Regions from separate parts of the Synechococcus sp. H70.1 genome, predicted to be linked through region 3. Evidence: predicted binding sites of a transcription regulator. Region 3 holds the regulator's gene; each other region holds the start of a gene.
What was found. The regulator NtcA, encoded in region 3, controls nitrogen genes in cyanobacteria. The targets are predictions, from matches to a motif close to GTANCNNNNGNTAC.

Region 1 (10,403 bases), on a different contig from region 3:
CGGGTTGGGGAGTTTGGCCCTGGACACTGCTGTTGGTCTCCCCTTGGGCAGGCTGGTACTACTGGCGGCGCAATCACCGCCCGCAGCAGCTCCGCCTAAGGTTGCAAGAGGCCGATCCGCCCCCCGGATCCCTCCTGTGGGTAGAGGGGCAGCGGGAGGAGCTGGAGGTGCTGGCCACTACCTTGGGGCTGCAAGAACGGGATCCAGGTTGAGAGTAGCCCTAGAGCTCTTTGGGGAAAAAGGACAGTTGATCCCCAGCTGTGGCATCGCAGTCGGGGATCCCGCTGGAATGGGATGCTTGCTTGGGCTGTTTTTTGGGGTTGTTTGAAGAAGGGCGGCTTTTCCCTTGGTTGCGCAGGCCCAGGCCAATGCGGCTGTGTTTTTCCACCAGAGCCAGCACCTGTTTGGCCCGCTCGATGACCGGCTGGGGCAGGCCGGCCATGCGCCCTACCTCGATGCCATAGGAGCGGTCGGCTCCCCCCGGCTGCACCTGGTGCAAAAAGATGATGCGATCCGGCAGCTCTTTGACCACCACCTGGAAGTTGGCCACGTTGGGCAGCAGCGTCTCCAGTTGGTTGAGCTCGTGGTAGTGGGTGGCAAAGATGGTGCGGGCGCGCACGTGGGTGGCCAGGTATTCGGCCACGGCCCAGGCGATGGAGAGGCCGTCGAAGGTGGCGGTGCCGCGGCCAATCTCGTCCAAGAGCACCAGGGATCGCTCGCCGGCGTGGTTGAGGATGTTGGCCGTCTCGTTCATCTCCACCATGAAGGTGGACTGTCCTGTGGCCAGATCATCCACGGCGCCAATGCGGGTAAACACGCGGTCGCACAGGCCCAACTCCGCCCGCCGCGCCGGGACAAAGCTGCCCATCTGGGCCAGGATCTGGATTAGCCCAATCTGGCGCAAGTAGGTGGACTTGCCGGACATGTTGGGGCCAGTGAGGACAATGAGATCGGGGCCGTGGGGGGATCCCAGCCGCACCGAGTTGGGGACAAACAAGCCCTGGGGCAAAGATTTCTCCACCACTGGGTGGCGCCCCTCCTCGATGATTAAACGGCGATCTGCAGTAATCACCGGGCGGGTGTAGCCCTGCTGCACGGCCACCTCGGCTAGGCCAAACAGAGCGTCGACAGCGGCCAGGGTCTGGGCCACCTGGCGGATGGCGGCAGCCTGGGATCCCGCCTCCTGGCGCAACTGCACAAACAGCTCGTATTCCCGCTGGTTGATCTCGGTCTGGGCAGTGAGGATGCGGGCTTCTTTTTCTTTAAGCTCAGGGGTGATGAAGCGCTCTTCGTTGGTGAGCGTCTGCTTGCGGATGTACTCCTTGGGCACCTGCTGCGCCTTGGCGCGGCTGATGCTGAGGTAGTAGCCAAAGGCCTTGTTGAAGCCGACTTTGAGGGTGGGGATGCCGGTGCGCTCGCGCTCGGTTTTCTCCAACTGGGCAATCCACTGGCGGTCTTGCTCCACCTGCTGCCGCAGCCTGTCCAGCTCCGGATCTACGCCAGGCCGGATCAGCCCCCCTTCGGTGAGCACAGGGGGCGGGGAGGGCAGGAGGGTGTGCTCAATGCGCCGGCCCAGGTCAACCAGAGCGGGATCCACCTGCTGTAGGCTCTGCAGAAGGGGAGTTTGGGCTTCGGCCACCAGCTCGGCCAGTTGGGGCAGTTTGCCCAGGGAGGAGCCCAGGGCCACCAGCTCGCGCGGGTTGGCGGTGCCGGAGGCGACGCGGTTGGCCAAGCGCTCCAGGTCGTACAGAGAGTCTAGAAGGGATCCCAGGCGGGTGCGCAGGGAGGGGTTTTCCAACAGCTCCTGGATGGTGTCCTGGCGAAGGCGGATTTGCTCTGGATCCCGCAAAGGCTGCAGCAGCCAGCGGCGCAGGGTGCGCCCGCCCATGGCGGTGCGGCTGTGATCCAAGACCCAGAGCAGGGATCCGACAAAGGCCCCCTCGCGGATAGTCTGGGTCAGCTCCAGGTTGCGGCGGGTTTGGGCATCCAATATTAGGTAGTCGGTGAGCTGGTAGGTGCGGGGCGGGCGCAGGAGCGGATGGCCTCCCTGGGGAGAAGGCTGCACCAGGTTCTTTTGCGTTTCTTCCAGATAGTGGAGCAATCCCCCCGCCGCCCGAATGGCCAGGGGCAGCCCCTCGCAGCCCAAGCCCTCCAGGGAGCGCAGGCCATAGGTCTGCAGCAGATTGTCCCGCGCCACCGCCAGCTCAAAGGGCTCCGCCGGGCGCAGGGTATAGGTGTACTGGCCGGGTAGGCCCAGGGGAGCGTGGGAATCTCCAGGCCGCATCAAGCCCAGGCCCAGCCCTTCCTCAGTGGGCAGCAGGATCTCCGCCGGCTGCAGCCGGGCCAGCTCCTGTTCTAGCTGCTCTTGCCCCTCACTCTGGCAGACCCAGAACTCGCCAGTGGAAATGTCGGCGTAGGCCAGGCCCCAGGCGGTTTGCTTGGAGCCTCGCAGGCGGACAATGGCCGCCAGGTAGTTATTTTGCCGCGCCTGCAGCAGCTCCTCTTCGATGACCGTGCCGGGGGTGATGACCCGCGTCACTTCCCGCCGCACCAAGCCTTTGGCTTGATCCGCCGGCTCCATCTGGTCGCAGACGGCTAGGGCATAGCCTTTGGCCACCAACTGGGCGGCATAGCGGTCAAAGGCGTGGTAAGGGATCCCGCACATGGGCACCCGCCCGATGGCCCCTGCCTCTCGCCCGGTGAGCACCAGCTCCAGCTCCCGCGACACCAGTTGCGCGTCCTGGAAAAACATCTCGTAGAAATCCCCCAGGCGGTAGAGCAGGATGGCGTGCGGGTATTGCCGCTTCAGCTCTACGTAGTGCTGCATCATGGGGGTGAGCAGGGCGGGATCCACCTGCAGGGCATCCCAAGTGGGCTCAGGGGCAGCGGAAGAAGTCATAGCGCCAATGCTTCAGGATGGCTCTTCCAACCCAAGCTAGTCGGCTTCGGCCATTTATGATCTTCCCCCTCTCCCTGGGCAGGGCGGTGAGGGCAAACTGCCTGTGGCCAAGGACAGTAGGAGGTTTGCGATGGGGGCCAAGCACCGTCATCGGGAGTTGACCCCGAGACACCCTGGGGGCAAGCCAGGCGGATCCGCTATGCGCTCCTCGCAAGTGAGTTATGACAAAACGGCATAACTTGTTACGAAGTGTAACGACAAATACCAAAGTTAACGGTTGGCCATCGCTAAGGTAGCCGGTGTTCCCCTACGGCAGCGACGATGGCGAACCAATTTGAGCGCCTCAAAAGCGAAAAGGACGGGCTAGCGGTCAAAGCCGAGCTGGAAGCGTTTGCCCGCATGGGCTGGGAGAACATCCCTGAAGACGACCGGGATCACCGCCTCAAGTGGCTGGGGATCTTCTTTCGCAAGCGCACGCCCGGCCAGTTTATGCTGCGGCTGCGCCTGCCCAATGGGATCCTGACCAGCGGCCAGATGCGGATGTTGGCGGCGATCATCCATCCCTATGGAAAAGATGGCGTAGCCGACATCACCACCCGGCAGAACCTGCAACTGCGCGGCATCCCCATCGAGGAGATGCCCCAGATCTTGGGCTACTTGAAGGAGGTGGGCCTGACCAGCATCCAGTCGGGCATGGACAATGTGCGCAACATTACGGGATCCCCCCTTGCGGGCATTGACCCAGATGAGCTGATTGACGTGCGCGGCCTCACCCGCAAGGTGCAGGACATGGTAACCAACAACGGCGAGGGCAACCCTTCCTTCACCAATCTGCCGCGTAAGTTTAACATCGCCATCTGCGGTTGTCGCGACAACTCCGTTCATGCGGAGATCAACGACCTGGCCTTTGTACCGGCCTTCAAAGCGGGCAAGCTGGGCTTCAACGTCTTGGTGGGGGGCTTTTTTTCGGCCCGCCGCTGTGCCGAGGCCATCGGGCTGGATGTCTGGGTGGATCCCCGCGATGTGGTTCCTCTGTGCGAGGCGGTGCTGCTGGTCTACCGGGATCACGGCCTGCGGGCCAACCGGCAGAAGGCGCGGCTGAGGTGGCTCATTGACGAGTGGGGCCTGGAGAAGTTTCGGGCGGCTGTGGAGCGGCAGATTGGCCATCCGCTCTCCAGAGCGGCGGAAAAAGATGAGGTGGTCTGGCAGAAGCGGGATCTCCTGGGGGTGCATGCCCAGAAGCAGCTGGGCTTGAACTTCGTTGGCCTGCACGTGCCGGTGGGACGGCTGAATGCCCTGGAGATGATGGAGCTGGCCCGCCTAGCGGAGGTATACGGCTCCGGGGAGCTGCGGCTGACGGTGGAGCAGAACGTGCTCATCCCCAATGTGCCCGATTCGCGGGTGGCGCCGCTGCTTAAAGAGCCGCTCTTGAAAAAGTTCTCCCCCAACCCGGGGCCCTTGCAGCGGGGGCTGGTGTCCTGCACGGGCAACCAGTTCTGCAACTTTGCCCTCATCGAGACCAAAAACCGCGCTGTGGCTCTAATGGAAGAGCTGGAAGCCGAGCTGGAGATCCCGCAGACGGTGCGCATCCACTGGACGGGCTGCCCCAACTCCTGCGGCCAGCCCCAGGTGGCCGATATCGGCCTCATGGGCACCACCGCCCGCAAGGACGGCAAGCCGGTGGAAGCGGTGGACATCTACATGGGGGGAGAAGTAGGCAAAGACGCCAAGCTGGGCGAATGTGTGCGTCGAGGGATCCCTTGCGAAGACCTCAAGCCCGTCTTGGTGGAGCTGCTGATTGAGCACTTCGGGGCCAGGCCGCGCCAGCGTCCATCGGCTTCCCCCATGATGGCTTGCTAAGTAGGGGCCAAGTCTGGGGAAGGTTTCCTCTCTGCGTCGTGCAAAATCTTGGAGGTTCCGATGTCTAAACTGTTCTCCCGTCGCCAATTTTTGGCCGGGGCAGCCGCCCTGGCAGCAGGAGCAGCCGCGGCTGGGATCCCACGCGCCCAATCGCGATCTTTGGGTCAGGGCTACTGGGTGGCCCAGGCCGATACTCCCGAGACCACGCGGGCCAAGCTGGGGTTCATTGCTCTCACCGACGCCGCCCCCCTGATCATTGCCAAAGAGAAGGGGTTTTTTGACAAGTACGGCATGAAGGACGTGGAGGTGGTCAAGCAGGCCTCTTGGGGCACCACCCGCGACAACTTGGTGCTGGGATCCGCTGCTGGCGGCATCGATGGGGCGCACATTCTCAGCCCCATGCCCTATCTCATCACCACCGGCAAAGTTACCGATGGCAAGCCGGTACCGATGTACATTCTGGCCCGCCTGAACTTGGACGGTCAGGGCATCAGCATTGCCAACGAGTACCGGGATTTGCAAATTGGCCTGGACAGTTCCCCCCTCAAAGCCAAGTTTGCGGAAGCGCGAGCTGCCGGCAGGGATCCCAAATGCGCGGTAACCTTCCCCGGCGGCACCCACGACCTGTGGATGCGCTACTGGCTGGCCGCTGGCGGGATCGATCCCAACAGCGAGGTCTCTATCATTGTGGTGCCGCCCCCGCAGATGGTGGCCAACATGAAATCCAAAACGATGGCAGCCTTCTGTGTGGGCGAGCCTTGGAATGCTCAACTGGTGAACCAAAAAGAGGGGTATACCGCCCTCACCACCGGCGAGCTGTGGAACCGCCATCCCGAGAAAGCCTTTGCTCTGCGGGCCGACTGGGTGGATGCCCACCCGAAAGCCACCTTGGCGCTGTTGAAGGCGGTGCAAGAAGCCCAGATCTGGTGCGACCAAATGGAGAACAAAGAGGAAATGTGCCGGATCATCAGCAACCGCCGCTGGCTGGGGGTTCCTGTGGCCGATATCCTGGGTCGCGCCAAAGGCACCTTTGACTACGGCACCGGCAAAGTGGTGCAAAACAGCCCCCACCTGATGAAGTTCTGGCAAGACAATGCTTCCTACCCCTTCAAGAGCCACGACCTTTGGTTCCTGACCGAAGACATCCGCTGGGGCTATCTGCCCGCCGACACGGATACCAAAGCCCTGGTGGACAAGGTCAACCGAGAAGATCTCTGGCGCGAGGCCGCCAAAGCCATTGGCCAAGAGGCCGCCATTCCCCCCAGCACCTCTCGCGGCGTGGAAACCTTCTTCGATGGGGTGAAGTTCGACCCCGAAAATCCGGCTGCCTATCTGGAGAAATTGGCCATCAAGAAGCTGGCCTAGCCTGCTCCTTCCAGGGCTTGCAGAACACCTGCAAGCCCCCTGTCCGAGAGATTTCCCTAAGAGCCCCCAGACAGGTTCAAATTAAACCTCTTCTCTCTTGTACTTTCCCTACGCTGACTTTGACCATAGCCCTACTCTCAGCAAACTATGCATCTTCTCCACTTTGCCTTGAAGGTGGGCTGCCACCTCTTCCCTTTGCTCATCCGCTTAGGCCGTTGGCTGCTGAGCCAAGGTGCCTCTCTTCCGGCCCAGGCCGGGATCCCTTCTGCCACGAGCTCTGGATCCGCTTGGAGGCAACGAGTCCGGATCCATCAAGCGCTGCGCCGCATTCTCTTGCCCGCTACGGCAATTTTCATCGTGCTCCTGCTCTGGCAAATCCTCTACAGCCGGCCCGGCGCCAACCTGCCCACCCCGCTCCAAGTTTGGCAGGACACCTGGGATCCCCTTATTAAAGATCCCTTTTTTGACTACGGCGGCAACGCCAAAGGACTGTTCTGGCAAATCTGGGCCAGCCTGCAGCGGGTGTTCATTGGGTTTTTCTTGGCCAGTCTGGCGGGGGTTTTGGGCGGTATGGTGATCGGGGCCAACCGCTGGCTGTATGAGGCTTTGGATCCCATTTTTCAAGTGTTGCGCACGGTGCCACCTCTGGCTTGGCTGCCCATTTCTTTGGCCGCCTTTCGCGATGCCAACCCCTCCGCCATTTTTGTTATCTTCATCACGGCCCTCTGGCCCATCTTGATCAACACCATTGCCGGTGTACAGCGGATCCCACAGGACTACCGCAATGTGGCCAGAATTTTACGCATGTCCGGCTGGAAGTATTTCTTTAAGATTGTCTTTCCGGCCACGGTGCCCTACATCTTTACCGGCCTGCGCATTGGGGTGGGCCTATCTTGGCTGGCGATTGTGGCTGCAGAAATGTTGGTTGGTGGGGTGGGCATCGGGTTCTTCATTTGGGATGCCTGGAATAGCTCCCGCATCAGCGAAATTATTGTGGCTTTGATCTATGTCGGCCTGGTTGGGCTTTTGTTGGATCGGGTTACGGCTTGGATTGGCTCGCTGGTGGCTGCCGAGGATCACTAGGTTGGACTGAGCCCGAAGTTGGCTGCTGACAGTTTGCCCACTTTTCAAAAATGAAGCTCAAGGGATCCCTTAGGTGGCATCATGAAGACTCAGCCCTACATCGAAGTTGACCATGTAGACAAAGACTTTTTCCTGGACAATGGGGAGGTTTATCCCGCTCTAAGAGACATCCATCTGGAGATCCAAAAAGGGGAATTTGTCTCGCTAATTGGCCACTCCGGCTGCGGCAAGTCCACCCTCCTCAACATCATTGCCGGCCTGGAAAAGCCCTCCCGCGGCGGCGTGCTGCTGGAAGGCCGGCAGATGACGGAGCCCGGCCCGGATCGCATGGTGGTGTTCCAAAACTATTCTCTGCTGCCCTGGCTGACGGTGCGGGAAAACATCGCCCTGGCCGTGGACGAGGTGCTGGGATCCCTTCCCCAAGCAGAGCGAGCCCGCATCGTGGAAGAGCACATCCGCCGCGTGGGTCTGCAGGGGGCAGCCGACAAGCGGCCCGCCCAGCTGTCGGGGGGGATGAAACAGCGGGTGGCCATTGCCCGGGCTTTGGCCATTCGCCCGCGGGTGCTGCTGCTGGATGAGCCGTTTGGGGCGTTGGACGCCCTCACCCGCGGCAGCCTGCAGGAGCAACTGATGGAGATTGCCCAGGCGGAGCAGCTCACCTGTATTTTGGTTACCCACGATGTGGATGAGGCGCTTCTGCTTTCGGATCGGGTGGTGCTGCTGACCAATGGCCCGGAGGCCCGCATCGGCCAGATCTTGCGGATCCCGTTTCCGCGGCCGCGCCACCGGTTGGAAGTGGTGAATCACCCCGAGTACTACAACCTGCGGGGGGAGATGATCTACTTTCTCAACCAGCAAAAGCGGGCCCGCCAGAAAACTCCTACCCGTGTGGCCATCGCCAAGGGGGGGCTGGAAAAAGTCAACTTGGCAATTGGCTTTGTGCCCCTCAACGACTGCGCCCCTCTGGTGGTGGCCCAAGAAAAGGGCCTGTTTCAGAAGCACGGCCTGGAACAGGTCACGCTGGTCAGGGAGCCGGGCTGGAAAACCCTCTGGGAAGGGATCCGCTCCGGTCGGCTGGATGCGGCCCTGGTGGTGGCCGGGATCCCCTTGGCCTCTACCTTGGGGGTGGGTGGGGTACCAGTGCCTTTGGTAACTGCACTTACCGTTTCCCGCGGCGGCAACGCCATCACCTTTGGGCGCCGACTCCTGCTGCAGGCCTTCCAGAGCCCCTGGGATCTCCGCCAGTACCTCCGCCAAACTCCCGATACGGTTCATACGCTGGGGGTGGTGCACCCGGCCTCGATGCACAACTTCCTCTTGCGCCATTGGCTGGCCAGCGGCGGCGTGGATCCGGATCGAGAGGTGAGGTTGACAGTGATCCCGCCGCCGCAGATGGTGGCCCACCTCAAGGCGGGCAACATCGACGGCTACTGCGTGGGCGAACCCTGGAACTCCCGCGCCGTGCGGGAACAGGTGGGGGTTATCGTCGCCACCACTCCCGAACTCTTGCCCAGCCACATCGAGAAAGTCCTAGCGGTGCGCCAAGACTGGGCCCAAAGCTACCCCCGCACCCACGTGGCCCTGGTCAAGGCGCTGCTGGAGGCCTGTCACTACTGCGATCAGCCGCAGCACCGTCCCCAGATCCTGGAGTGGCTGGCCCAGCCCCAGTATGTGGGCGTGGCCCCAGCCGATCTGGAGCCGGGGTGGAGGGGCATCCTGCAGCGGGGCATCGCCGATGAGTCGCAAGTGATCCTCGGTTTCCACCAGTTTGCCAACGGGCGCAACACCTGCCCCGAACGCTTGGAGCATCTCTGGATCCTGACGCAGATGGCTCGCTGGGGCATCTGCCCCTTCCCTCGCAATTGGGTTGCTGTCCTCGACCAAGTGCTGGATGACAAAACCTACGCCCTAGCTGCTAGAGAACTGGGGCTGCCGGATCGGGCCCACGATCGCGGGGCTTTGCTCTTTGCCGACGGATCCCGCTTTGATGGCGAGGATCCCTTGGACTACCTGGAGTCAGTGGCCATTCGCCAGGAGCTGAAGCTGCAGGAATACCCCCTCAGCAAGGTCTAGTTTTTGCTCTACTGAACTCAACTGGAAGGCTTTATGATGACCCACTCTCGCTTAACTTCTTTGTCCTTTTCCTCAGCCTCTTCTCTTGCAGTTCCGCCCCTTCTTTCCCTCCAGAATGTGGGCAAGACCTACTTTACGGCGGCGGGAGCCTTTGTGGCGCTAGAAAATGTCAACTTGGAAGTGGCCGCCGGCGAATTTGTCTGCATCATCGGCCACTCCGGCTGCGGCAAGTCCACCTTGATCAACATGGTGGCCGGGTTTTCTGCTCCTACTTCGGGATCCATTACCCTCAAGGGCCAGCCCATCACCGCCCCAGGGCCGGATCGGATGATGGTGTTCCAGAACTATTCCCTTCTGCCCTGGCTGACGGCTTTTGAAAATGTTTATTTGGTGGTGGACCAGGTCTATCCCGATAAATCCCCCAGAGAGAAAAGGGAAATCGTTCAAGAACACCTAGAACTCGTGGGTTTGGCCGAAGCAGCCCACAAGCGGCCCAAGCAGCTCTCCGGGGGGATGAAGCAGCGAGTGGCCATTGCCCGCGCGCTGGCGGTACGCCCAGAAGTACTGTTGCTGGATGAGCCCTTCGGGGCCTTGGATCCCATTACCAAGCAAGAGCTGCAGGATGAGCTGCTGGCCATTTGGCGAGATCACCGCTGCACGGTTTTGATGATTACCCACGACATCGACGAGGCTCTTTACTTGGCAGACCGGGTGGTGATGATGACCAATGGCCCTGCTGCCCATATTGGCGAGATTTTGACGATCCCCTTTGGGCGACCGCGCAGCCGCGCGCGCATCATGGAAATGCCGGAATTTTACGAATTGCGCAACTCTGCCCTTGACTTTCTCTACCGTCGCGCCGCCCTTGTCTTGGATTGAGGGGGAGCCAGTCTCGTCAAGGCGGCACGGCGAGCAGCGCTCCTCCCCAATACCAGAGTCTTACAGCACGGTTTGGTAGCGGTACCTACACCAAGTCGAGGGATCCCTGGCTAAAATCCCACAGCAGTTGGGCCATCACTCCGGAGAGGTTCTCGGTGCGTTTGGAGCTGTTGCAGGCTTTCCTGAACGTCGTCGAAAGCGGCAGCTTTTTGGCTGCTGCCCGCTGCAGTGGCTTGACCCAGTC
Region 2 (10,403 bases), on a different contig from region 3:
CAACCTCAAGCTTGCCGACAAAAGCGGCGTAGTCACCCTCAGCCGCTTCTACAGCGGGCGGCAATTTGCCCAGCGCAGTTGGCAGGCAGCCCTGGAGCGGCAATACCCCAAGGGGGCAGTGGTGGCGGCCAGCGGTCTGGTGAAAAAGGGCCGCTTGGGCCTGACGCTGGACAACCCCCAACTGGAGGTGCTGGGGGGAGAGGGCGAGGATCCGGAGAGATTGGGCAGGATTCTACCCGTTTACCCCCTCTCAGAAGGGATCCCCGCCGATCTGGTGCGCAAAGCCGTCCAGCTCGCCCTGCCGGCAGCTGCCTTGGTGGAGGATCCCTTGCCGGAGCCCCTGAAGCGGCAGTTGCAGCTGTTGGACTTGCCCCTTGCCCTGCAGCAGATCCACTTTCCCAAGACGCAAGAGCTGCTGGCCCAGGCCCGGCGGCGGCTGGTGTTCGACGAGTTTTTCTACCTGCAACTTAGCCTCTTGCAGCGGCGGCAGCGCTACCGCGCCCAGGCCCAGGCTGTCCCCCGCTACCAGCCAGCTAGAGGAGAGCTCTTGGACCGCTTCTACCAAATCCTGCCCTTCCAGCTGACCGCTGCCCAGCAGCGGGCCATTGACGAGATCCTGGCGGATCTGCGGGATCCCTTGCCCATGAACCGCCTGCTGCAGGGGGATGTGGGATCCGGCAAAACTGTGGTGGCGGTGGCGGCTTTGCTGGCGGCCATCCAGTCGGGCTGGCAGACGGCCCTCATGGCTCCCACGGAGGTCTTGGCCGAGCAGCACTACCGCAAGCTGGTGGAGTGGCTCAGCCAACTGCAAGTGCCTGTGGAACTCTTGACCGGCTCCACACCCCCCGCCAAGCGGCGCGAGATCCTGCGGCAGTTGCAGACCGGGGAGCTGCCCCTAGTGGTTGGCACCCATGCCCTCATCCAGCCGGCGGTGCAGTTTCGCAACCTGGGCTTGGTGGTTATCGACGAGCAGCACCGCTTTGGCGTCGAACAGCGGGCTGCCCTGCAACAGAAAGGGGATCACCCCGATGTCCTGACCATGACGGCCACCCCCATCCCCCGCACCCTTACCCTGGCCCTGCACGGGGATCTGGATGTTACCCAAATTGACGAGTTGCCCCCGGGGCGCAAGCCGGTGCACACGGTGGTGGCTCGACCGGGGGATCGCCTGCAGGTGGTGCGGCTGATGGAGCGGGAGATTGCCCAGGGGCGGCAGGCCTACGTGGTGCTGCCTTTGATTGAAGAGTCCGAGAAGCTGGATCTCAAGTCCGCCATTGAAGAGCACCAGCGTCTGCAGGAGAAGGTCTTCCCCCAGTTCCGGGTGGGCCTGCTGCACGGGCGCCTAACTAGCAGCGAGAAGGACGCCGTCATAGAAGCTTTCCGCCGGCGGGAGCTGGATATCTTGGTTTCCACCACGGTGGTCGAGGTGGGGGTGGATGTGCCCAACGCCTCGGTGATGCTGGTGGAGCATGCCGAGCGCTTTGGCCTCTCCCAGCTCCACCAACTGCGGGGGCGGGTGGGGCGGGGATCCGACCAGGCCTACTGCATTTTAATGACGGGATCCCAAAGCGAAGAGGCCCTGCGCCGGCTAAAAGTCCTGGAGCAGTCCCACGATGGCTTTTTCATTGCCGAGATGGATCTGCGCTTCCGCGGCCCTGGGGAGGTGATGGGCACCCGCCAGTCGGGGCTGCCCGATTTTGCTCTGGCCAGCCTCATGGATGACCAAGAGGTGCTGCAGTTGGCCCGTCAGGCAGCAGAGCAGCTCATTGCCCAAGACCCACAGCTGCAGCAGTGGCCCCGCCTGCGTCGCATACTGGAAGAACGCCAGGCCCGCCTTTTGGGGCCGGCTTTGTTGACCTAACCTTGGTGCCTATGCCCCCTACTCCTGAAGAGCTGACGCTCCACGGCCTCTCCCCCCAGGAATATCACCAGATCCAGCAGCAACTGGGCCGGGATCCCAACCCCACCGAGCTGGCCATGTTTGGGGTGATGTGGTCGGAGCACTGCTGCTACAAGAACTCTCGCCCTCTGCTGAAAAACTTTCCCACCACAGGCGAGCGGGTGGTGGTGGGGCCGGGGGAAAATGCCGGCGTCGTGGATTTGGGGGATGGGGACTGGCTGGCCTTTAAGATTGAATCCCACAACCATCCTTCAGCGGTTGAGCCCTTCCAGGGAGCGGCCACCGGCGTGGGAGGCATCCTGCGCGATATCTTTACCCTGGGCGCCCGTCCCATTGCCCTGCTCAACTCCCTGCGCTTTGGGCCGCTGACGGATCCCCGCAACCGCCGCCTCATGGCCAGGGTGGTGGAGGGGATCGCCCACTACGGCAACTGCGTGGGGGTGCCCACGGTGGGGGGGGAAGTGGCCGTGGATCCCTGCTACAGTGGCAACCCCCTGCTCTAGTTCTGGGTTCTGGGGGTGCTGGTGCGCGCGTGGGTGGTGAATTGGGCCTCGGGGGGGGGGGGGACGCCGTTCTTGTAGGGGGGCGCCCCTACGGGGCGGGACGGGATCCGCGGGGCCAGCTTTGCCAGCGCCGAGCTCAAGGAGGACTCCCAGCAGGATCGGCCGGCGGTGCAGGTGGGGGATCCCTTTCTGGGCAAATGTCTCATCGAGGCCTGCCTGGAGGCCTTTGCCACAGGAGCCGTGGTGGCCGCCCAGGACATGGGAGCGGCCGGGATCACCTGCTCCACGGCGGAGATGGCCGCCAAAGGCGGCGTAGGGATCCGCTTTGATCTCGACCGGGTGCCGGCGCGGGAAAGCGGCATGGCCGCCTGGGAGTACCTGCTTTCGGAGTCCCAGGAGCGGATGCTGCTGGTGGTGCAAAAAGGTCGCGAGGCGGAGGTGATGGAGATCTTCCACCGCTGGGGCCTGCAGGCCAGCGTGGCCGGAGAAGTCATTGCTGAGCCGCTGGTGGAGATCTGGCACCGCGGAACCTGCGTGGTGCAAGTGCCGGCGCGGGCCTTGGCCGAAGAGACCCCCGTCTACGTCCGCCCGCTGCTGCCAGAGCCACCGGAGTACGTCCAGGCAGCGTGGCAGTGGGATCCCGCCACCCTACCCCCTTGCAGTCGCGAAGGGATCCACCTCGATCAGGCGACCCTGACGTGGCAAGAGGTGCTGCTGCGGCTTTTGGCCCGCCCCACCCTGGCCAGCAAAGCCTGGATCTATCGCCAATATGACCACCAGGTGCAAAACAACACTGTCCTTTGGCCGGGGCAGGGAGATGCAGCGGTTATCCGCATCCGCTCGCAAAAGTTTGGCGTGGGCGAGGTGCCCCCCCTGCAGGCTGCCCGCAAGGCCATTGCTGCCACCCTAGATGGCAATGGCCGCTGGGTATATTTGGATCCCTACGAGGGGGCCAAAGCCGCGGTGGCCGAAGCCGCCCGCAACCTCTCCTGCGTGGGGGCGGAGCCCTTGGCCGTAACCGACAACCTCAACTTCGGCAACCCGGAAAACCCGGTGGTGTACTGGCAGTTGGCCCTGGCCTGTCGGGGGATTGGGGAGGCCTGCCGTGCCCTAGGGACACCGGTAACAGGGGGGAACGTTTCCCTCTACAACGAGAAGGGATCCCAGGCCATCTACCCGACCCCCGTTATCGGCATGGTCGGTCTCCTTCCAGACTTGAAGTTGGTCTGTGGCCAGGGGTGGCAGCAGGAAGGGGATCTCATCTACCTCTTGGGAGCCCAGGCTGTTACCAGTCTGGGCGGCAGCGAGTATTTGGCGGCAATCTACAACACGGTCACAGGTCGGCCTGCCCCCGTGGATCTGGAACTGGAAAAGCGCGTGCAAAGGGCCTGCCGCCACGGCATCCGGCAGGGGTGGGTGCGCTCCGCCCACGACTGCAGCGAGGGAGGACTGGCCGTGGCTCTGGCGGAAGCCTGCCTCAGCGGGGGCCGCGGCGCCAGCGTCTCTCTGGCTCCCGGATCCCTGCGCTGGGATCAGGCCCTGTTTGGCGAGGGATCCAGCCGCATCCTCGTTTCTGTCGCTCCAGCCCAGCGCTCTCCTTGGGAAGCCTACATAGAGTCCCAGCTCCCCGGCCAGTGGCAACTGCTAGGACAGGTGGGATCCCCTGCCGATCCTTTGCTCTTGACAACTGCAGAAGGGGATCCCCTGTTGTCGGTTTCTTTAGCAGCCCTGCAGGTTGCCTACCACAGCGCCTTTGCCGACTAGCCGGATCTAGACTCCCTCATTTTGGTTCAGACAAATTGGCCTGGATCACCTCCCGATAGTAGGATTTGGGCTTAACGCCCACCACCTGCGCCACCAGCTCCTTGTTTTTAAAAAACTGCACCGTCGGCGTGCAGGTGACCCCGCCGGCTTCAGCAATCTCCGGATCCTTCTCGATGTCGATCTCCACCACGTGCAGCTTGTCGGCAAACTCTTCGATGACTTTGTTCAGGATTGGCCTGAGGGCATGACAAGGGGCACAGGTGGGAGCAGTGTACTTGACCATCAGCAGGCGATCGCTTTCGTGGTAGAGCCGCCGCAGGGCATAGCTCCCTTCATGGCAGGTCTTACTGAAATCCAGATCCTCGTGGCCGTTCTCCGCCACCGCAGCTTCCCCGGGCAACTCCGCCTCGGGAGGAGCCGTGGCAGGGCTGGGCTCAGGATGGCTCTGAGGGACGACGTGATACTCTTGGGCTAAGCCGTGTTCCGAGAGCCAGCGCTCCGCCAGCATGGCCGCCATACAGCCGCTGCCCGCCGCGGTGATGGCCTGGCGAAACTCGTGATCCTGCACATCCCCAGCGGCAAATACCCCCTCTACGCTGGTGGCTACCGATCCGGGGCGGGTGACAATATAGCCCACTTCATCCAGTTCCAGTTGCCCTTTGAACAGGTCGGTGTTGGGTTTGTGGCCGATGGCGTAAAATACCCCCCCTACTGCCATCTCCCGGATCTCGCCCGTCTGGTTGTTGCGCACCTTCACCCCCGTCAGGCGCTGGCCGTCACCCAGGACTTCCACCGCCTCCGTGTACCAGTGCACGGTAATCTTGGGGTGGTTGAGGACTCGGTCTTGCATGGCCTTGCTGGCCCGCATTTTGCCACTGCGCACCAGCATGTGGACATGGGATCCAAACTTGGTCAAATAGGTAGCTTCCTCGCAGGCGGTGTCGCCGCCGCCAATGACCACCAGCTCCACCCCCCTGAACATGGGCATGGCCCCATCGCAGACAGCACAGGCGGACATGCCGCGGTTCCAGTAGATCTCCTCTCCGGGCAGGTGTAGGCGCTTGGCCGTGGCCCCGGTGGCGATGATTAGGCTGTGGGTGCGCACTTCTCGCTCATCAGAGCGGACCACGAAAGGCCGCTGGCTGAGATCCACAAAGGTAACATCCTCGGGGTAGAGCTTTGCCCCCCACCGCTGCGCTTGAGCGCGCATGTTTTTCATCAGCTGGGGGCCGCTGATGCCCTCGGGAAAGCCCGGAAAGTTTTCCACCTCGGTGGTGGTCATCAGTTGCCCACCCGGGATCCCCCCCATCTGAAACCCCTCGAACACAACTGGCTTCAGCTTGGCCCGGCCGGCATAGATGGCCGCGGTCAAGCCAGCGGGCCCAGAGCCAATAATGACCACATTCTCAACCTGACTTTGCTCCGTCATCCTCTCTCTCCCCTTCTGCAGCTCTCTAAGTCAAACTCATAATGACTACGCTTTAGCCTAACACGACTCCGCAACCTCAGCGAGGTTGGGGCTCCCAGTCCTATTTTCGCTCTCGGCCAGGGCATTGGCCTGTCCGGGAACACCGGTGTAGCTTGCCAGTTGGCCTAGGCCTCTTCCCCTTGCAAGTAGCCTTACCGCAGGGGTTCCATTTAGTGGAGAGAAGGCCGGAGGCAGGCCAGTTTCGTATCAGAAAATACAAAAAACTGGTGTCGGCCTTTCTAGGATGGGTGAGCGCTTTTGGCCTGTCTGGGTCAAAGCATGGGGATCATCGGCTGGGATCCCACCCCTAGTCTCAACGGCAACCCAAGTTAGGAGAGAGCGATGGCATCCACCCCCCAAGAAGTGCTCCAGATGATCCAGGACAACAATGTCCAGATGGTGGATCTCAAGTTTGTGGATCTCTTTGGCACCTGGCAGCATATCTCCGTCCACTCTTCGATGCTGACGGAAGAAGTTTTTAGCGAAGGGCTGCCTTTTGATGGATCCAGCATCCGAGGCTGGAAATCCATCAACGAGTCGGACATGTACATGGTGCCGGATCCCAAAACAGCCTGGATCGACCCGTTTTTTCAAGTGCCCACCCTCAGCCTTATCTGTAACATTATTGAACCGCGCACCGGCCAGCCCTACAGCCGTTGTCCGCGAAGCCTAGCAGCGCGGGCTGTGGCCTATCTGCAGTCTACCGGCATTGCCGATACGGCTTACTTCGGGCCTGAAGCAGAGTTTTTCATCTTTGAAGATGTACGGTTTGACCAGACCCAAAACGCCGGCTACTACTTTGTCGATTCCATCGAGGGCCGCTGGAACTCGGGCCGGGAGGAAAAAGGGGGCAACCTGGGCTACAAGCCGCGCTACAAAGAGGGCTATTTCCCTGTGCCGCCCACCGATGCCCACCAGGATCTTCGTACCGAGATGCTGTTGACAATGGCCAAGCTAGGGGTGCCTATCGAAAAGCACCACCACGAGGTGGCCACCGGCGGGCAAGGGGAGCTGGGCTACCGCTTTGCCGATCTAATCACGGCTGCCGACTACATGATGATTTACAAGTACGTGATCCGGAACGTGGCCCGCAAGCACGGCAAGACGGTGACGTTCATGCCCAAGCCCCTCTTCAATGACAACGGCAGCGGCATGCACACGCACCAGTCCCTCTGGAAAGACGGCCAGCCCTTGTTTTACCAAGAAGGCAACTACGCCGATCTCAGCGAAACGGCTCTCTACTACATTGGCGGCCTGCTCAAGCATGCCCCAGCCATCCTAGCCTTTACCAACCCCACCACCAACTCCTACAAGCGCCTAGTGCCTGGGTTTGAGGCGCCGGTCAACTTGGCCTACTCGCAGGGCAACCGCTCCGCAGCCATTCGCATTCCAGTTACAGGCAAAAATCCCAAGGCCAAGCGGCTGGAGTTCCGCTGCCCCGATGCCACCTGCAACCCCTACATTGCCTTCTCGGCCATGTTGATGGCGGGGCTGGACGGGATCAAGAACAAGATCCATCCCGGCGAGCCCCTTGACAAAGATATCTACGATCTGGAGCCGGACGAGCTGGCCAAGATCCCCTCCACGCCCGGATCCCTGCTGGATGCTTTGGAAAACCTGCAGAAGGATCACGACTTCCTACTGGAGGGAGGTGTCTTTACTGAGGATCTCATCGAAACCTACATCGAGTACAAGATTGACAACGAGATCAACCCCATCAACCTGCGGCCTCACCCCTACGAGTTCGCGCTCTATTTCGACGCCTGATCGAGGTTCTCATTTGAAGCATTAGTTCTTGGCCACGGCTTTTGAACGGGATCCCTTCCTTTGCTGGAGGGATCCCTTTTTTTGGTATTCTGGGGCCGAAGTCTAGAGGTTGGAGGGAGGGTTTGGAATGGAATGGCTTATTTTTGGTCTGTTCTTGGTTTTTGTTATCGGCCTTCTGGCGCTTGCCGCCTATCTAGAGAAGAAGCGTCGGGAAGCTTTGGAGCAGGTGGCCAGGAGCCTGGGCATGTCGTTTTCAGCGGAGCTACCCGAAGGGATCCGCTCCCGCTTGCTTCAGGCAGGCTTTGAACTATTTGAACGAGGCTACGCTCGACGTTTCTACAACTCAATGTCCAAGCGGCTAATCGATGGAACTGAGATCGGTGCCTTTGACTATAAGTACACCCGCGGTAGCGGCAAGAGTCGCAGCACTCATCGCCAGTCTGTTTTCTGGGCCTATTGCGAAGATCTACGGCTACCTCATTTTCGGCTACATCCGAATATTCCCCTGTTTCATGACATTGCCAAAGCCTTTGGCATGCAAGATATCAACTTCGAGGGCCACCCTAAGTTTTCCCGCAGCTACCTTTTGCGCGGAGAAGATGAGGCCAAGATTCGCCTGCGCTTCCATCCTAGATTTCTTAGCTTCTTGGAGCAGCATCCTCCTTGTTGCGCTGAGGGATCCGGGCCGCAGCTTATTGTTTGGCGGGACGAGCAACGGGTGAGTCCAGAAAAAATGGCAGACTGGCTGCGCTTCGGGGAAGAATGGGTGCAACGACTGCGGCTGCGTCGCGTTTAACTCTCTGGATCGCCCCTCAAGGCCACTCCCTGGGTATGATGAGAGGAAGAGTTTAAAAAACGTAACGTGTCTTCCTCATTGTCCCAGGCAGTTGTTCTCATTACAGGGGCCACAGGGGGCATTGGCAGCGCCCTGGTGCCTATGTTGGCCCAGGCCGGAGCCCATCTGGTGCTGGCGGCACGGCGGGAGGATCCCTTGCGCGCGCTGGCAGAGAAAGCGGTGTCCCTGGGGGCTGCCTCCGGGCTGGGGATCCCTGCCGATGTGACGGACTATGCCCAGGTGGAGGCCCTTGTCAACCAAACCCTACAAAGGCACGGGCGGATCGACGTGTTGATCAACCTGGCAGGAGCCGGGATCCTCAAGCCTGCCCCGCAAATTACCCCTGCCGAGCTGGAGCGGATGCTGGCGGTTAACCTCAAGGGCAGCTTCTACACCAGCCAACTGGCAGCCAATGCCATGCGGGAGCAAAAATCCGGCCACATCCTCAACTTCCCCGGCATTTTGGGCCGTCACCCTATGGCCATGGCTGCAGCTTACTGTGCTGCCAAATTTGGCGTGGTCGGCTTTAGCAAATGCATGGCCGATGAGCTAAAGCGCTTTGGGGTGCGCTTTACCCTGTTTTACTTTGGCGGCATCGACTCACCCTTCTGGGATCCCATCAGCCTCAAGGTGCAAAGGGATAAAATGCTCAGCCCCACCACGGCTGCCGAGGCCATTCACTTTGTCCTCACGCTGCCCGCCAATGCCGTGCCCAATGAGGTGGTGCTGCAGCCGGAAAGCCATCAGTTTCTGTAACAGAGATCCTGGAGTCCCTCCACGAGCAGCCACGGGATGTCCCACCGCGTGGTTGTAGAGTACCCTACTTTCTTTCGCGGGGGTGTCTGGATCCTGGCCCTGACGCTGCAAGTCCAGGAGGGGCCCCCCAGTAGCTAAGGTTTGCTGAGAGCACCTTTAGGAGAGTCCCGAGAAGGGGTGGGATCCGTTGGCAAGCCCCTTCCTGGCCAGAGGAGGGTTGACCAAGCTGGGGGGCTGCTTGCAGCTATTTGGGCAGGTTGCTTCCATAATCAGGAAAGTGTCCACTCGAGGGCCTGGCCAATGGAGGCCATACGCTCACTTTTGCAAGAGGAGCCTATCCTCTCGTTTGCTCTACTGCTGGGGGTGATCCTGGTGGTGCCGCTGCTCTTTGAGCGGCTGCGCCTACCGGGGTTGGTGGGCCTTTTGGCGGCAGGGATCGCCCTAGGGCCGCAGGGACTGAACCTGCTGAGCTCAGAGCTGCCGACGGTGCAGTTGCTCTCGGATATTGGCGTGGTCTACCTGCTGTTTGTGGCCGGGCTGGAGATTGACCTGGAGCAATTTCGGCAGACCCGCAACCGCTCCGCCACCTTTGGCGTGTTGACCTTTGCCATCCCCCTAACTGTGGGCACTGCCATTGGGCGGCTATTTGGCTTTGGCTGGAATGCGGCCATTCTATTGGGATCCCTGTTTGCCTCCCACACCCCCCTGGGCTACCCCATCGTCAGCCGCTATGGCCTGGTGAGAAATGAGGCGGTGCTGGTCACCATTGGCGGCACCATCTTTACCGACATTGCCTCGCTGCTGGTCTTGGCAGTCTGTGTCGGCATCCACGGCGGTGAGTTTTCCCTCTGGAGCTTGGTGCGGCTGCTGGGATCCCTGCTGCTGTATGCGGCTGCGGTGCTGTTTGGGGTGGACTGGCTGGGGCAGCGGTTCTTTCGCGTAACCGGCAGCGAAGAGGGCAACCAATTTTTGTTTGTGCTGCTGGCTCTGTTTGTGGCGGCTCTGGGGGCGCAGTGGATTGGGGTAGAGAAGATCATCGGCGCCTTCTTGGCGGGGCTAGCCGTGAACGATGTGCTGCGGGAGGGCTCTGTCAAAGAAAAGATTGTCTTTGTCGGCAGCATCTTGTTCATCCCCGTCTTCTTTGTGGATATAGGGCTGTTGCTTGATCTACGCGCCTTTCTGCAAACCCTCAGCTCCCTTTGGCTGATGCTGAGCATCTTGCTGGGGCTAAGCCTGAGCAAATACGCTGCCGCCCAACTCTGTCAGTGGCTCTACCACTACACCCCGGCGCAAAAGCTAATGATGTGGTCACTCTCCCTGCCCCAGGTAGCCGCCACCCTGGCGGCCGCTCTAGTGGGGTACCGCGTGGGGCTACTCAAGGCGGAGGTGCTCAACAGCGTGGTGGTGCTA
Region 3 (10,403 bases):
TGAAGTGGGCTTTAAGGGTGAGGCCAAAAGGGTGGAGGTAAGCGTTGTAGTCCAGCTCTTCCGTACCTTCCACGTAGGCAGAGAAAAAGTGGCCAAGATCGGTGCCGGCTGCCCGCTCAAAGGCCTCCCGCAGGTCTTGGTGGGTGTAGCCTTTCTCAAACCGGCCAAAGCGCTGCCACAAATCCCGCATGGCTGTGTCTAGGGATCCCTGGCCCCCCGAAAGGTGGCGAATGTGCAGATCCAGCAGCCAGCAGACCAAAGCGCCCTTTAGGTAATAGGAAACCTGGCTGTTGAGGCTATTTTCGTGGGGACGGTAGAGCTTGATCCAAGCGTCGAAACTGGACTCCTGCAGCGATTGCACGGCCCGACCCGGAGTACGCTGCAGCTGGCCAATTTGCTCAGATAGGATCTGTAAAAACTCTTTGGCGGTGAGGATCCCTGCCCGCAGCAAGATCACGTTTTCGTAGTAGCTGGTCGCCCCCTCGCAAAACCAGAGGCAGTCCACATAGTTTTCTTGGTTGTAGTCAATTTTCTCCAAAGCCAGAGGGCGCAGCCGCTTGACGTTCCAAGCATGGAAAAGCTCATGGGCCAGCAGCGCCAAAAAGCGGCGGTAGGACTGGGGCTGATGCAGCTCCAGGCCAGAATAGTTGAGGGTAGCACTGTACTTGTGCTCTAGGCCGCCAAATCCCCCTGGTGACAAATGCACAATAAACCAGTAGCGGTCGTAGGGCAACCCGCCAAAAAACGCTGCAGTGGCCCGGACAATTTTCTCAGCATCGGCCACCGCTTGCTCCAAATCCAGGGTGCCTGCTCCCCAGACCACGAAGTAATGCGGGATCCCTTCCACCGCAAACGACCGCAACTGGTGCAGGCCCACCTCCACTGGACTATCCACCAGCTCGTCGTAGTCTGCCGCCAGGAACGACCAGCCGGCATTGGAATCCTCAGCGGCGGGCAAGGGCTGCAAGCTGGTGGCGACACGCCAGTCGGGTTGAGGAGGGATCACCGTCAAGGTGTAGGGTTCCCGCTCGCGGCCGAGCACGTAGAGAAAGAGCGCTGCCCCGTTGAAATAGGCATGGGTGAGATCCAGATGGTTGGTGCGCACCGTCAGCTCATAGGCATAGACCCGATAGCGGATGGTGACCGCCGAACACCCCGCTGGATTGACCTCCCAGGTGTTTTTATCAACCTTTCGCCAGGCCAAAGGGCTCCCTTGCTCGCTCAGGGCTTGAAACTCCTGCACATGGCGGGCATACTCCCGCACTAGGTAGGATCCCGGCGTCCACACTGGCAGCCGCAGCCGCAGAGGCACCTCCGGTTCCACTTCGCGAATCTGCAGCTCCACCTCCAAAAGGTGGTTGGCTGGCTCTGGCATCCGTACTGTAAAGTGCTGGCGGCTATGGCGAGAGAGGGTGGCAATCCCCATACGATCTTCCCCTACCGCAACAAGAGAAATGTAGCTATTGCTACAAAGATATCCAGAGTCTAGAGTAGTCTTCGAATCGTAGGCAGCTTGATCTGGGTTTAGGAGTTGATCCTAGAGATAAACTGACCTTGAGAGGTTGTCGAATCCCGTGGTGGCCGTTGCAGAAAAATCTCTCATTGCAGCCTTTAAACAGCTAGGAGGGCCTCACCATCCTCCAGTTATCGAAACCTTTGAACGTGGCAAGACCATTTTCCTCCCCGGCGATCCGGCGGAGCGGGTTTACTTTTTGGTCAAGGGAGCTGTTAAGCTGTCGCGGGTGTACGAAATGGGGGAGGAAATTACTGTCGCCCTCCTGCGGGAAAACAGCATTTTTGGGGTGCTCTCCTTCATTACCGGGCAGCGCTCCGACCGCTTCTATCATGCCGTAGCCTTCACTCGCGTCGAGCTGCTCTCTCTGCCCATCGAGCAGGTGGAAAAGTCTGTGCGGGAGAACGCTGAGCTGGCCATGCTGCTGCTCAAGAGCTTGGCTTCTCGCATCCTGCAGACAGAGATGATGATTGAAACACTGGCCCACCGCGACATGGCCTCCCGGCTGGTTAGCTTTTTGCTGATCCTCTGCCGCGACTTCGGCGTGCCCGGCCCCAATGGCGTGACCATCGACCTCAAGCTCTCTCACCAGGCCATTGCCGAAGCCATTGGCTCAACCCGCGTCACCATTACCCGTCTCTTGGGAGAGTTGCGCAAGAAGAACTACATTTCCATCCACAAGAAAAAGATCACTGTCCACGACCCAATCCAGCTAAGCTATCGCTTTGCCTAGGAGGAGGACCTGGCCCCACGGCCGTTTCCGGGAATGGCCGCACCACTGGTTGGCGGGGTGATCCCTCCCTGCAGGAGAGGGGGGCAGCAGCAAGCAAACCCCTACTTAACCGCCGGCGGCTGAGGGCGATTCTTGGGGAGAGGCTTGCTGTTGAGCCAAGGCGGCCAGGATCTTTTCTCCCATCTCGCGGCAGCCTACGAGGGTCATCCCCTCCGAGTAGATGTCGGCGGTGCGGTAGCCCTGGGCCAAAACTGTCTCAACGGCCTGTTCGATGCGGTCGGCAGCTTGGGGCTGATCCAAAGAGTAGCGCAGCAGCATTGCCCCAGAGAGCACCTGGGCAAGAGGGTTGGCCTTGTCTTGACCGGCAATATCGGGAGCTGAGCCATGGACTGGCTCGTATAGACCAGGGCCGGCAACTCCCAAAGAGGCGGAAGGCAACATGCCAATGGAGCCAGTTAGCATGGCTGCCTCATCGGAGAGGATATCCCCAAAGAGGTTCTCTGTCAGGATGACGTCAAACTGCTTCGGCCAGCGCACCAACTGCATAGCGGCGTTATCAACATACAGATGGGACAGCTCCACGTCAGGGTATTCCGCTGCCACGGCATTGACCCGCTCCCGCCACAGTTGCGACACTTCCAGCACATTGGCCTTATCCACCGAGCAGAGCTTGCGCCGCCGCTTGCGGGCCAGTTCAAAAGCCATGCGGGCAATGCGGTCCACCTCGGCCTCAGTGTAGACCATGGTGTTTACGCCGCGTCGGGATCCTTGGGCATCGACGAAGATCCCGCGGGGCTGACCAAAGTAGATGCCACCGGTGAGCTCGCGCACCACCACCAGGTCGATCCCGGCCACCACCTCCGGCTTGAGGGAAGAGGCCTCCACCAGTGGCGGAAAGATCTTCACCGGGCGCAAGTTGGCAAACAGTCCCAAGCCAGCCCGCAAGCCCAGCAAAGCCTGCTCAGGGCGCTTCTCCCGCGGCAGGGCGTCGTACTTGAAGTCGCCAACTGCTGCCAGGTAAACAGCATCGCTCTCCTGGGCCATTTTCAAGGTCTCTGGGGGCAAGGGATCCCCAGTGGCTTCGTAGGCTGCTCCACCAATGAGGCCCTCCTGCCACTGGATGGAAAACCCCATCTGAGCGGCCACTGCATCCAAAACCGCCCGCCCCACCTGCATGATTTCGGGGCCGATGCCATCGCCGGCTAGAGCAGTAATCCGGTAGATGCGGGGAGCAGGAGGGGGAGTACTCATGCGGGATCGCGGTAAAAGGAATGCGTAGCGATATTACCACCACTCGGCCCAGCAGTACCCACAAAAAAAGTGCAGCCCAGCCTTTGGCCTGCTGCACTTGTGCAGTGTCAACCTACCCGCAGCTCTAGAACAAGCCCAGAGTAACCCACTTGTCCAGAGGCAGGGTGGCGCCAATGCCTAGGTAGAGGGTTACCAACGTGCCAAGCAAAAACACCGTTGTTGCCACTGGACGGCGCAGTGGATTCTGGAACTTATTGACATTTTCAATGAAAGGCACAAACAGGAGGCCTACGGGAATAGCTAACATCAGAGCAATGCCCAGGAGCTTATTGGGAACCACGCGCAAAATGTGAAAGACAGGGTAGAGGTACCACTCCGGCAGAATTTCCAGCGGCGTGGCAAAGGGATCCGCCGGCTCGCCCACCCCCGCCGGATCCATGACCGCCAGGCCGACAATCACCCCAATCGTACCCAGGATGACCACCGGGAACATAAAGAGCAAGTCGTTGGGCCAAGCGGGCTCACCGTAGGTCATGTGGCCCATGTTCTTCTTCAGCTTGGCCAAAACTTTGGGGTTGTCCAGGTCAACTTTGCGTGTAATGACCTCAGTTGCTATTACTTGCTTCGAGACAGGCATAGCCGTTCTCCTTGTCTGGGGGAAAAAGGGTTAGAAGAGAAACTTGGGGATCGCACCCGCTAGGATCACAAGGGTCCAGAAATGCCCTGGCGGCGGATCATCAAAAAGTGCATGGTCATAAAGACTGCCGTCAGCCAAGGCAGGACAAAGGTGTGCAGGCTGTAGAAGCGGGTGAGGGTGGCTTGGCCAACCGCCTCGCCGCCGCGGATAAGCTGGACCAGGGCATCACCCACCACTGGGATAGCGCTGGGCACTCCTGAAACAATTTTGACCGCCCAATAGCCCACCTGATCCCAGGGCAGCGAGTAACCCGTAACCCCAAAGGAAACCGTCAGCACCGCCAAGATTACACCGGTTACCCAGGTCAGCTCGCGGGGCTTCTTGAACCCACCGGTTAGGTAAACCCGGAAGGTGTGTAGGATCATCATCAACACCATCATGGAAGCACTCCAGCGGTGGATGGAGCGCAGCAGCCAGCCAAAATTGACCTGGGTCATGATGTAGTTAACCGATTCAAAAGCCTCAGCCACCGTCGGACGGTAGTAAAACGTCATGGCAAAGCCGGTGGCAAACTGAATGAGGAAGCACACCAGCGTGATGCCGCCAAGGCAGTAGAAGATGTTAACGTGGGGCGGAATGAATTTCCCGGTTGCGTCGTCGACGAAAGGCGTGATCTCTAGCCGCTCGTCTAGCCAGTCGTAAACCTTGCTCATGATACCTGCAATCTTTAAAGAGTTTGAAGCTGGATATCCAGGAGGGGACAAGCCCACTCCCACCAGCACTGTAACACAGTTTGTTAACACCCTCCTCAAACCAGGCTCAGCTGCAGCTCAGGGATCCGCCTCTCCGCCGGCAAAGCAGCTTCTAATATTGCGCTTTGTTAATTTTTCTTAGCATTTTGGGAGGCAATGCTGGCACAGCAGTCGAGAGAAGGAGAAATCCGTCGCAAGGGGTGGGGGATCCGCTGGGCCCTGCGCGTTCTCGTGCTGAGTTGCTTGCTCTGGGCAGGCCTGAGCCTTGGCGCCTGTCAGGTGCAGGCCAGCCGTTGGGGGGAGGAGCAGCAACTGTTGGCGCAGGCGTGGGCCTATGTGGATCGGGCCTACGTGGATCCAGGGTTCAATGGACAAAACTGGTGGCAAGTGCGGCAGCGCTTTCTCTCTCGGCCCCTGCAGGATCGCCAGGAAACCTACCGGGCCATTGAGGAGATGCTGGCAACCCTGGGGGATCCCTACACCCGCTTTTTGGATCGGGAGCACTACCTTAGCCTGCAGACTTCTACGGCTGGGGAGCTGAGTGGTGTCGGCTTGCAGATTGCCATCGACGAGCAGGGAGCAGTGCGGGTCATTGCCCCGATGGAGGGGACTCCTGCCGAACGGGCTGGGATCCAACCCCAGGATGAGATCCTGGCAGTGGATCAGGTGCCAGTGGTAGGGCTGAGCCTAGACGAGGTAGCAGAGCGCATGCGGGGCCCCAGCGGCACCACTGTTAGCCTGCGGCTAAGGCGGCAGGATCGCATCTGGGAGGTGGAGCTGGTGCGGCAGTCGATTCTCATCAACCCGGTGCGCACCGCCTTTTTCCAGCTGCCCCAGGGCTTAGTGGCTTACATTCGCCTCAGCCAGTTTAACGGCAACGCCGCCGCCCAAGTGCGCCAGGCCATCCAGAAGGCAGAAGCGCGAGGGGTGCGGGGCTACCTCCTTGATCTGCGCAACAACCCAGGGGGGTTGCTGCAGGCAGCCATTGAAATTGCCCGCTTCTGGATCCCCAAAGGCGACATCGTGTTGGTTACAGACCGCCACGGCATTCAAGAGAGCATTCCCGCCACCGGCGACATCCTCACCCAGGCGCCGCTGGTGGTCTTGGTCAACCAGGGCAGCGCCAGTGCCAGCGAAGTTTTGGCAGGAGCCCTGCAGGACAGCGGGCGGGCGCAACTGGTGGGGACGCGCACCTTCGGCAAGGGGCTGATCCAATCCCTGCTGGAGCTGGCAGACGGCTCCGGGCTGGCCGTAACCACTGCCAAATACCTCACCCCCAACGGTCGCGATATCCACCGCCAAGGGATCCAGCCCGATGTGGTGGTGGCCGAGGGCCCTGTTCCCCTGACGGCAGAAACCCTGGGCGGCCCTGAGGATGGGCAGTTGCAGCGGGCTTTGGAGGTGTTGGGGTCAACTTTGGCTGTGGCCCAGGGGATCCCAGCGGCAGCCAATACCTGAGGTAGGGAAGAGGGGCAGGAGGTCTGAATTGGGGTGCCTGTTTGTCTGCGATTCGTTTTAGGATCGGGCTTAGCTGTCAACTCAGCCTTGCTGTCGATCCCTCTGGCATGAATGCCCTTCAGCAATTTCACTACTTCTTTAACTGCTGCATTGGTGCCTGGCACACCGAGCGCACCTACCACTACTTGGATCGCGGGGAGGTGGAGCGCTCCCGCACGGAGTTCACCATTCGCACCCTCACCCCTGAGCTTAAGGAGAAGGTGCTGAGGGACAACAACTACCCCAACCACGGCGTCGACGGCTTCTTGGGCTTCCACCTTGCCTTTGAGACTGTCTCTGAAAAGGGAGAGGAGGTGGGGCAAGAGCTGAACATGCTGTTTGTGCCCCGGCGAGAGAGCGCCCGCGGTCTTGAAGGCGACTATCTGCGCGATCGCGCCTATGAAGAGGAGCGGCCCATGGTGGCCGACTTCCGCTTCGATCCGCAATCCCTGCAACTGGTGATGACCACCACCTACACGCGCGTCGTTGCCGTGGATACCATCACTCTGCTCAACCCGCGCCTGCGCCTGCGGCAGATCCTCACCTACCAACGCCCCCCTCACGGTCAGCCGCCGCAGGAGGTGCTTCTGGTGGGGTTCGGGGTGGAACAAAAGCTTACCTAGGGGAGTTGATCGGTGGAGCCAGAGTTGATCCCTTCTGAAGACTTGCGCTTGCCCCAGCATTTGGCCCGGATTCAGGCCAGCTTTGAGCGGGGACACTACCGCCAGGCTCTGGAACAGGTGAAACAGGCCCAGAGCCGCTACCCGCAAGCAAGCAAGCTGCGGCTCTGGCAGGCCCTAGCCCAGGATGCCCTTGGAGAGACCCAGGAGGCAATCCGCTTGGTGCAAACCTTGCTGGGCAACCCGGATCCGGAGGTCGCTCAGCAGGCCCGCTACGTGTTGGGCATCTGGCAGGCACCTCGTCTGCGGCGACCAGCAGAGTGGTTGCTTGAAATCCCAGATCTCAGCCACCTGGAAGAGGCCAAGCCAGGGGAACGCCGTCTGGTCTATGAGCGCCTCCGCCGCCCAGCTTCCTTGCCAAAAGTTACTGCTCCTATCTGCCGCGAGGCTACTCCCCCTTTGAATACCCAACGGCTGACGTGGGGATTGATCGGGATCCTCCTCGCCCTGCTGGCGGTGATGGCCTGGCTACCCTAGGGCCACCAAGGCAGGGGATCCTCTCGTCGCTGCCCAGCCGAGGAGAGATACTGGAAACAGGGGCAGATCCCCCGCGATCCCTCCTAGCGGGATGGGAGTTTACAGCAGGCAAAAGCGGAGGTTAACGGTGGCGGCACAGACTTTGGTTATAGACGCAGTGGAGCGGTTGGGCCTGCGAGTGACGCTGGGAGACATTGCCTCCAGCACTGGCCTGGCCCTAGAGGAGGCCAAACAGGAGTTGCTGCAGTTAGCCCAAAAGGCGGGGGGTCATCTCCAGGTTTTGCGGCAGGGGGAGATTGCCTACGTTTTTCCGCCCGACTTTCGCGACATTCTCAAGCGCAAGGAGCAGCAGGATCGGCTGGCGGTTCTGCGACGCAAGCTCTGGGGCGGCTTTCTCTACGGGCTGCGCATCTCCTTTGGCATCCTGTTGGTGGTGTCGATTGTCCTCATCACCCTAGCGTTGATGGCTCTGCAGATGGCCAGCAGCCGTGAGGAGGACAACCGCAGCCGCTCGCGGGGAGGGGGGGTCTTCTTCTATTTCCCCGACCTCTGGGTGGGCAACCCCTTCTGGAGTCCCTACGGGGGCTATTCCGGTCGGGCGCAACCCCACCGGAAAAAATCCGAGATGAACTTTTTGGAGGCGGTGTACAGCTTCCTGTTTGGGGACGGGGATCCTAACGCCAACCTGGAAGAGGAGCGCTATGCCTTGATTGGCCAGCTTATCCGCGCCAACGGGGGGGTGATCGCCGCCGAGCAGGTGCTGCCCTACCTGGATGTGGAGCCGGGATCCCCGGCCCTGGAGTATGAAGACTACATGCTGCCGATTCTGCTCAAGTTCGACGGCCAGCCGGAGGTAAGCGAGGACGGCGATATCGTCTATCGTTTCCCAGAGCTGCAGGTAACGGCCACAGAAAGCCCCCAACAGCAGCTTCCTGGGATGTTGCAGGAAAAACCCTGGGTGTTTAGCCGCGCCACCCCTGAGCAACTGACCCTGGCTGCTGGCCTAGGGGTGCTCAATTTCTTCCTGGCAGCCATTCTCTATGGGGCGCGGGAGGAGGTGGCAGCCGCCGCCAGGAGCAATGCCTTTTTGGCGTTTATCTACCCGCTGATTGAATTCCTCTTCCTCTACGGCACGCTGTTTTTGGCGGTGCCTGCGGTGCGGTGGCTGACGTTGCAATTTCGCAACCAGGGGGTGGAGCGGCGCAACCGCAGCCGGCGGTTCTGGCAAGAGCGGCTGAAGCGTCCCTCCGAGGCGCTGCTGCGCAAGCTCGACTTTGCCCGCCGCTTCCGCCGCCAAGAGGTGGTGCAGGAGGCGGACACCATCTACTCTACAGATCGGGATTTGATCGAGCAGCGGGACTACCGGCTGGACGAGCCGGCCTTTCGCCGGCTTTTGCAGCAGGAGCAACCCCTGGCAACTGAGTCGGAAGAGATGCCCCGGCGTCGTCTCTAGGGAGGGGTTGAAATGAGAAGCGCAGGGGCGGACCTACACGAGAGCCTTATTGAGCAATGTCCAACACCAGCAGCGAGCAAGCCGAGCAACAGGATTGGAGGCAGGAGGGTTTGGTCCGTCTGGGGATCGATGTGGGGGGAACCTTCACCGATTTAGTGCTCCTTCAGGAAGGCCAGATCCGGACGGCCAAGGTGCTCTCCACCCCCAGCCCGGAAGAGGGGGTCTTTGCCGCCTTGGACAAGCTGGGCGCGGTCAAGGTGGATGTGTTCTGCCATGGCATGACGGTGGCCACCAACGCCCTCCTGGAGCGCAAGGGATCCCCTACCCTCTTTTTGACCACGGCGGGTTTCCGGGATGTGCTGGCCATTGGTCGCCAAAACCGCCCCTCCCTCTACGACCTCACCCAGCCCAAGCCGGAGCCAGTGGTGCCCCGCCACCACTGCCTAGAGGTAAAGGAGCGCTGCAGCGTAAGCGGCGTGTTGGAGCCGCTGACGGAGGAGGAGATCCAGCGCGTCATCCGGGAGGTGGGAGAGCGGGTGCAGCGGGAGGGGATCCGCGCCGTGGGGGTAGGGTTTTTGTTTTCTTTCCTCTACCCGGAGCACGAGCAGCGCCTGGGGGCGGCTTTGCGCAAGGCCTTTCCCGGCTTGCACGTTTCCCTCTCCTGCGAGGTGGCGCCGGAGTTTCGGGAATACGAGCGCTTTAGCACCACAGCCATTGATGCCTACCTCAGCCCGGCCCTGGCGGGCTACCTGCACCGCTTGGCCCAGGGTTGTCGGGAGAGAGGGATCCCCGCCCCCCTAATCATGCAATCTTCCGGCGGCGTCACCTCCCTTGCTCAGGCAGCAGCCCACGCCTCGGTGGCACTGCTTTCGGGGCCGGCGGGCGGCGTTTACGGGGCGGCCTATGTGGGCCGTCTGAGCGGCTATTCCCATCTGCTCAGCCTGGACATGGGAGGAACCAGCACCGATGTGGCCCTCATTCAAGACGGCCTCCCTCAGGTTACCTCGTCAGCGGTAGTGTGCGGCCTGCCGGTGCAGCAGCCCCAGATTGACATCCACACGGTCAGTGCCGGGGGCGGATCCCTGGCCTACCTGCTACCCGGCGGGGGGCTGCAGGTGGGGCCGGAAAGTGCCGGCTCCAACCCTGGGCCGGCCTGCTACGGGCGGGGAGGAACGGCTCCCACAGTAACCGACGCCAACCTTTGGCTGGGCTACCTGCCGGATGGGGGCTGGCTGGGGGACTCTGTTTGCCTGCGACGGGATCTGGCTGGCCAGGCTATTGCGACGCTGGCGGAGCCCTTGGGTTTGAGTTTGGAGGAGACGGCTGTTGGCATTCGCACCCTGGCCAATGGGGCCATGGCGCAGGCTTTGCGGGTCATCAGCGTGGAGCGGGGCTTGGATCCCGCCGATT

Region 1: the regulator NtcA is predicted to act here: its motif matches at 3,151-3,164, upstream of NW827_RS00480 (ferredoxin--nitrite reductase).
Region 2: the regulator NtcA is predicted to act here: its motif matches at 5,840-5,853, upstream of glnA (type I glutamate--ammonia ligase).

What each region holds. Positions count from the first base shown of each region.
Region 1 covers NZ_JANSIV010000010.1:22,953-33,355, reverse strand. Annotated here, with positions in the region: partial or broken gene NW827_RS00490 (cofactor assembly of complex C subunit B) at 1-212, shown strand, start outside; gene mutS (DNA mismatch repair protein MutS) at 221-2,899, opposite strand; gene NW827_RS00480 (ferredoxin--nitrite reductase) at 3,221-4,759, shown strand; gene NW827_RS00475 (CmpA/NrtA family ABC transporter substrate-binding protein) at 4,820-6,124, shown strand; gene ntrB (nitrate ABC transporter permease) at 6,272-7,207, shown strand; gene NW827_RS00465 (nitrate ABC transporter ATP-binding protein) at 7,289-9,280, shown strand; gene NW827_RS00460 (ABC transporter ATP-binding protein) at 9,317-10,159, shown strand; gene NW827_RS00455 (LysR family transcriptional regulator) at 10,315-10,403, shown strand, end outside.
Region 2 covers NZ_JANSIV010000076.1:19,752-30,154, forward strand. Annotated here, with positions in the region: gene recG (ATP-dependent DNA helicase RecG) at 1-1,861, shown strand, start outside; partial or broken gene purL (phosphoribosylformylglycinamidine synthase subunit PurL) at 1,873-4,167, shown strand; gene trxB (thioredoxin-disulfide reductase) at 4,184-5,596, opposite strand; gene glnA (type I glutamate--ammonia ligase) at 5,978-7,402, shown strand; gene NW827_RS05545 (hypothetical protein) at 7,530-8,198, shown strand; gene NW827_RS05550 (SDR family oxidoreductase) at 8,265-8,993, shown strand; gene NW827_RS05555 (cation:proton antiporter) at 9,315-10,403, shown strand, end outside.
Region 3 covers NZ_JANSIV010000119.1:29,542-39,944, forward strand. Annotated here, with positions in the region: gene NW827_RS08725 (M61 family metallopeptidase) at 1-1,426, opposite strand, end outside; gene ntcA (global nitrogen regulator NtcA) at 1,575-2,246, shown strand; gene leuB (3-isopropylmalate dehydrogenase) at 2,352-3,497, opposite strand; gene petD (cytochrome b6-f complex subunit IV) at 3,622-4,134, opposite strand; gene petB (cytochrome b6) at 4,200-4,847, opposite strand; gene NW827_RS08750 (S41 family peptidase) at 5,043-6,344, shown strand; gene NW827_RS08755 (phycobiliprotein lyase) at 6,386-7,006, shown strand; gene NW827_RS08760 (hypothetical protein) at 7,019-7,540, shown strand; gene NW827_RS08765 (hypothetical protein) at 7,668-8,993, shown strand; gene NW827_RS08770 (hydantoinase/oxoprolinase family protein) at 9,050-10,403, shown strand, end outside.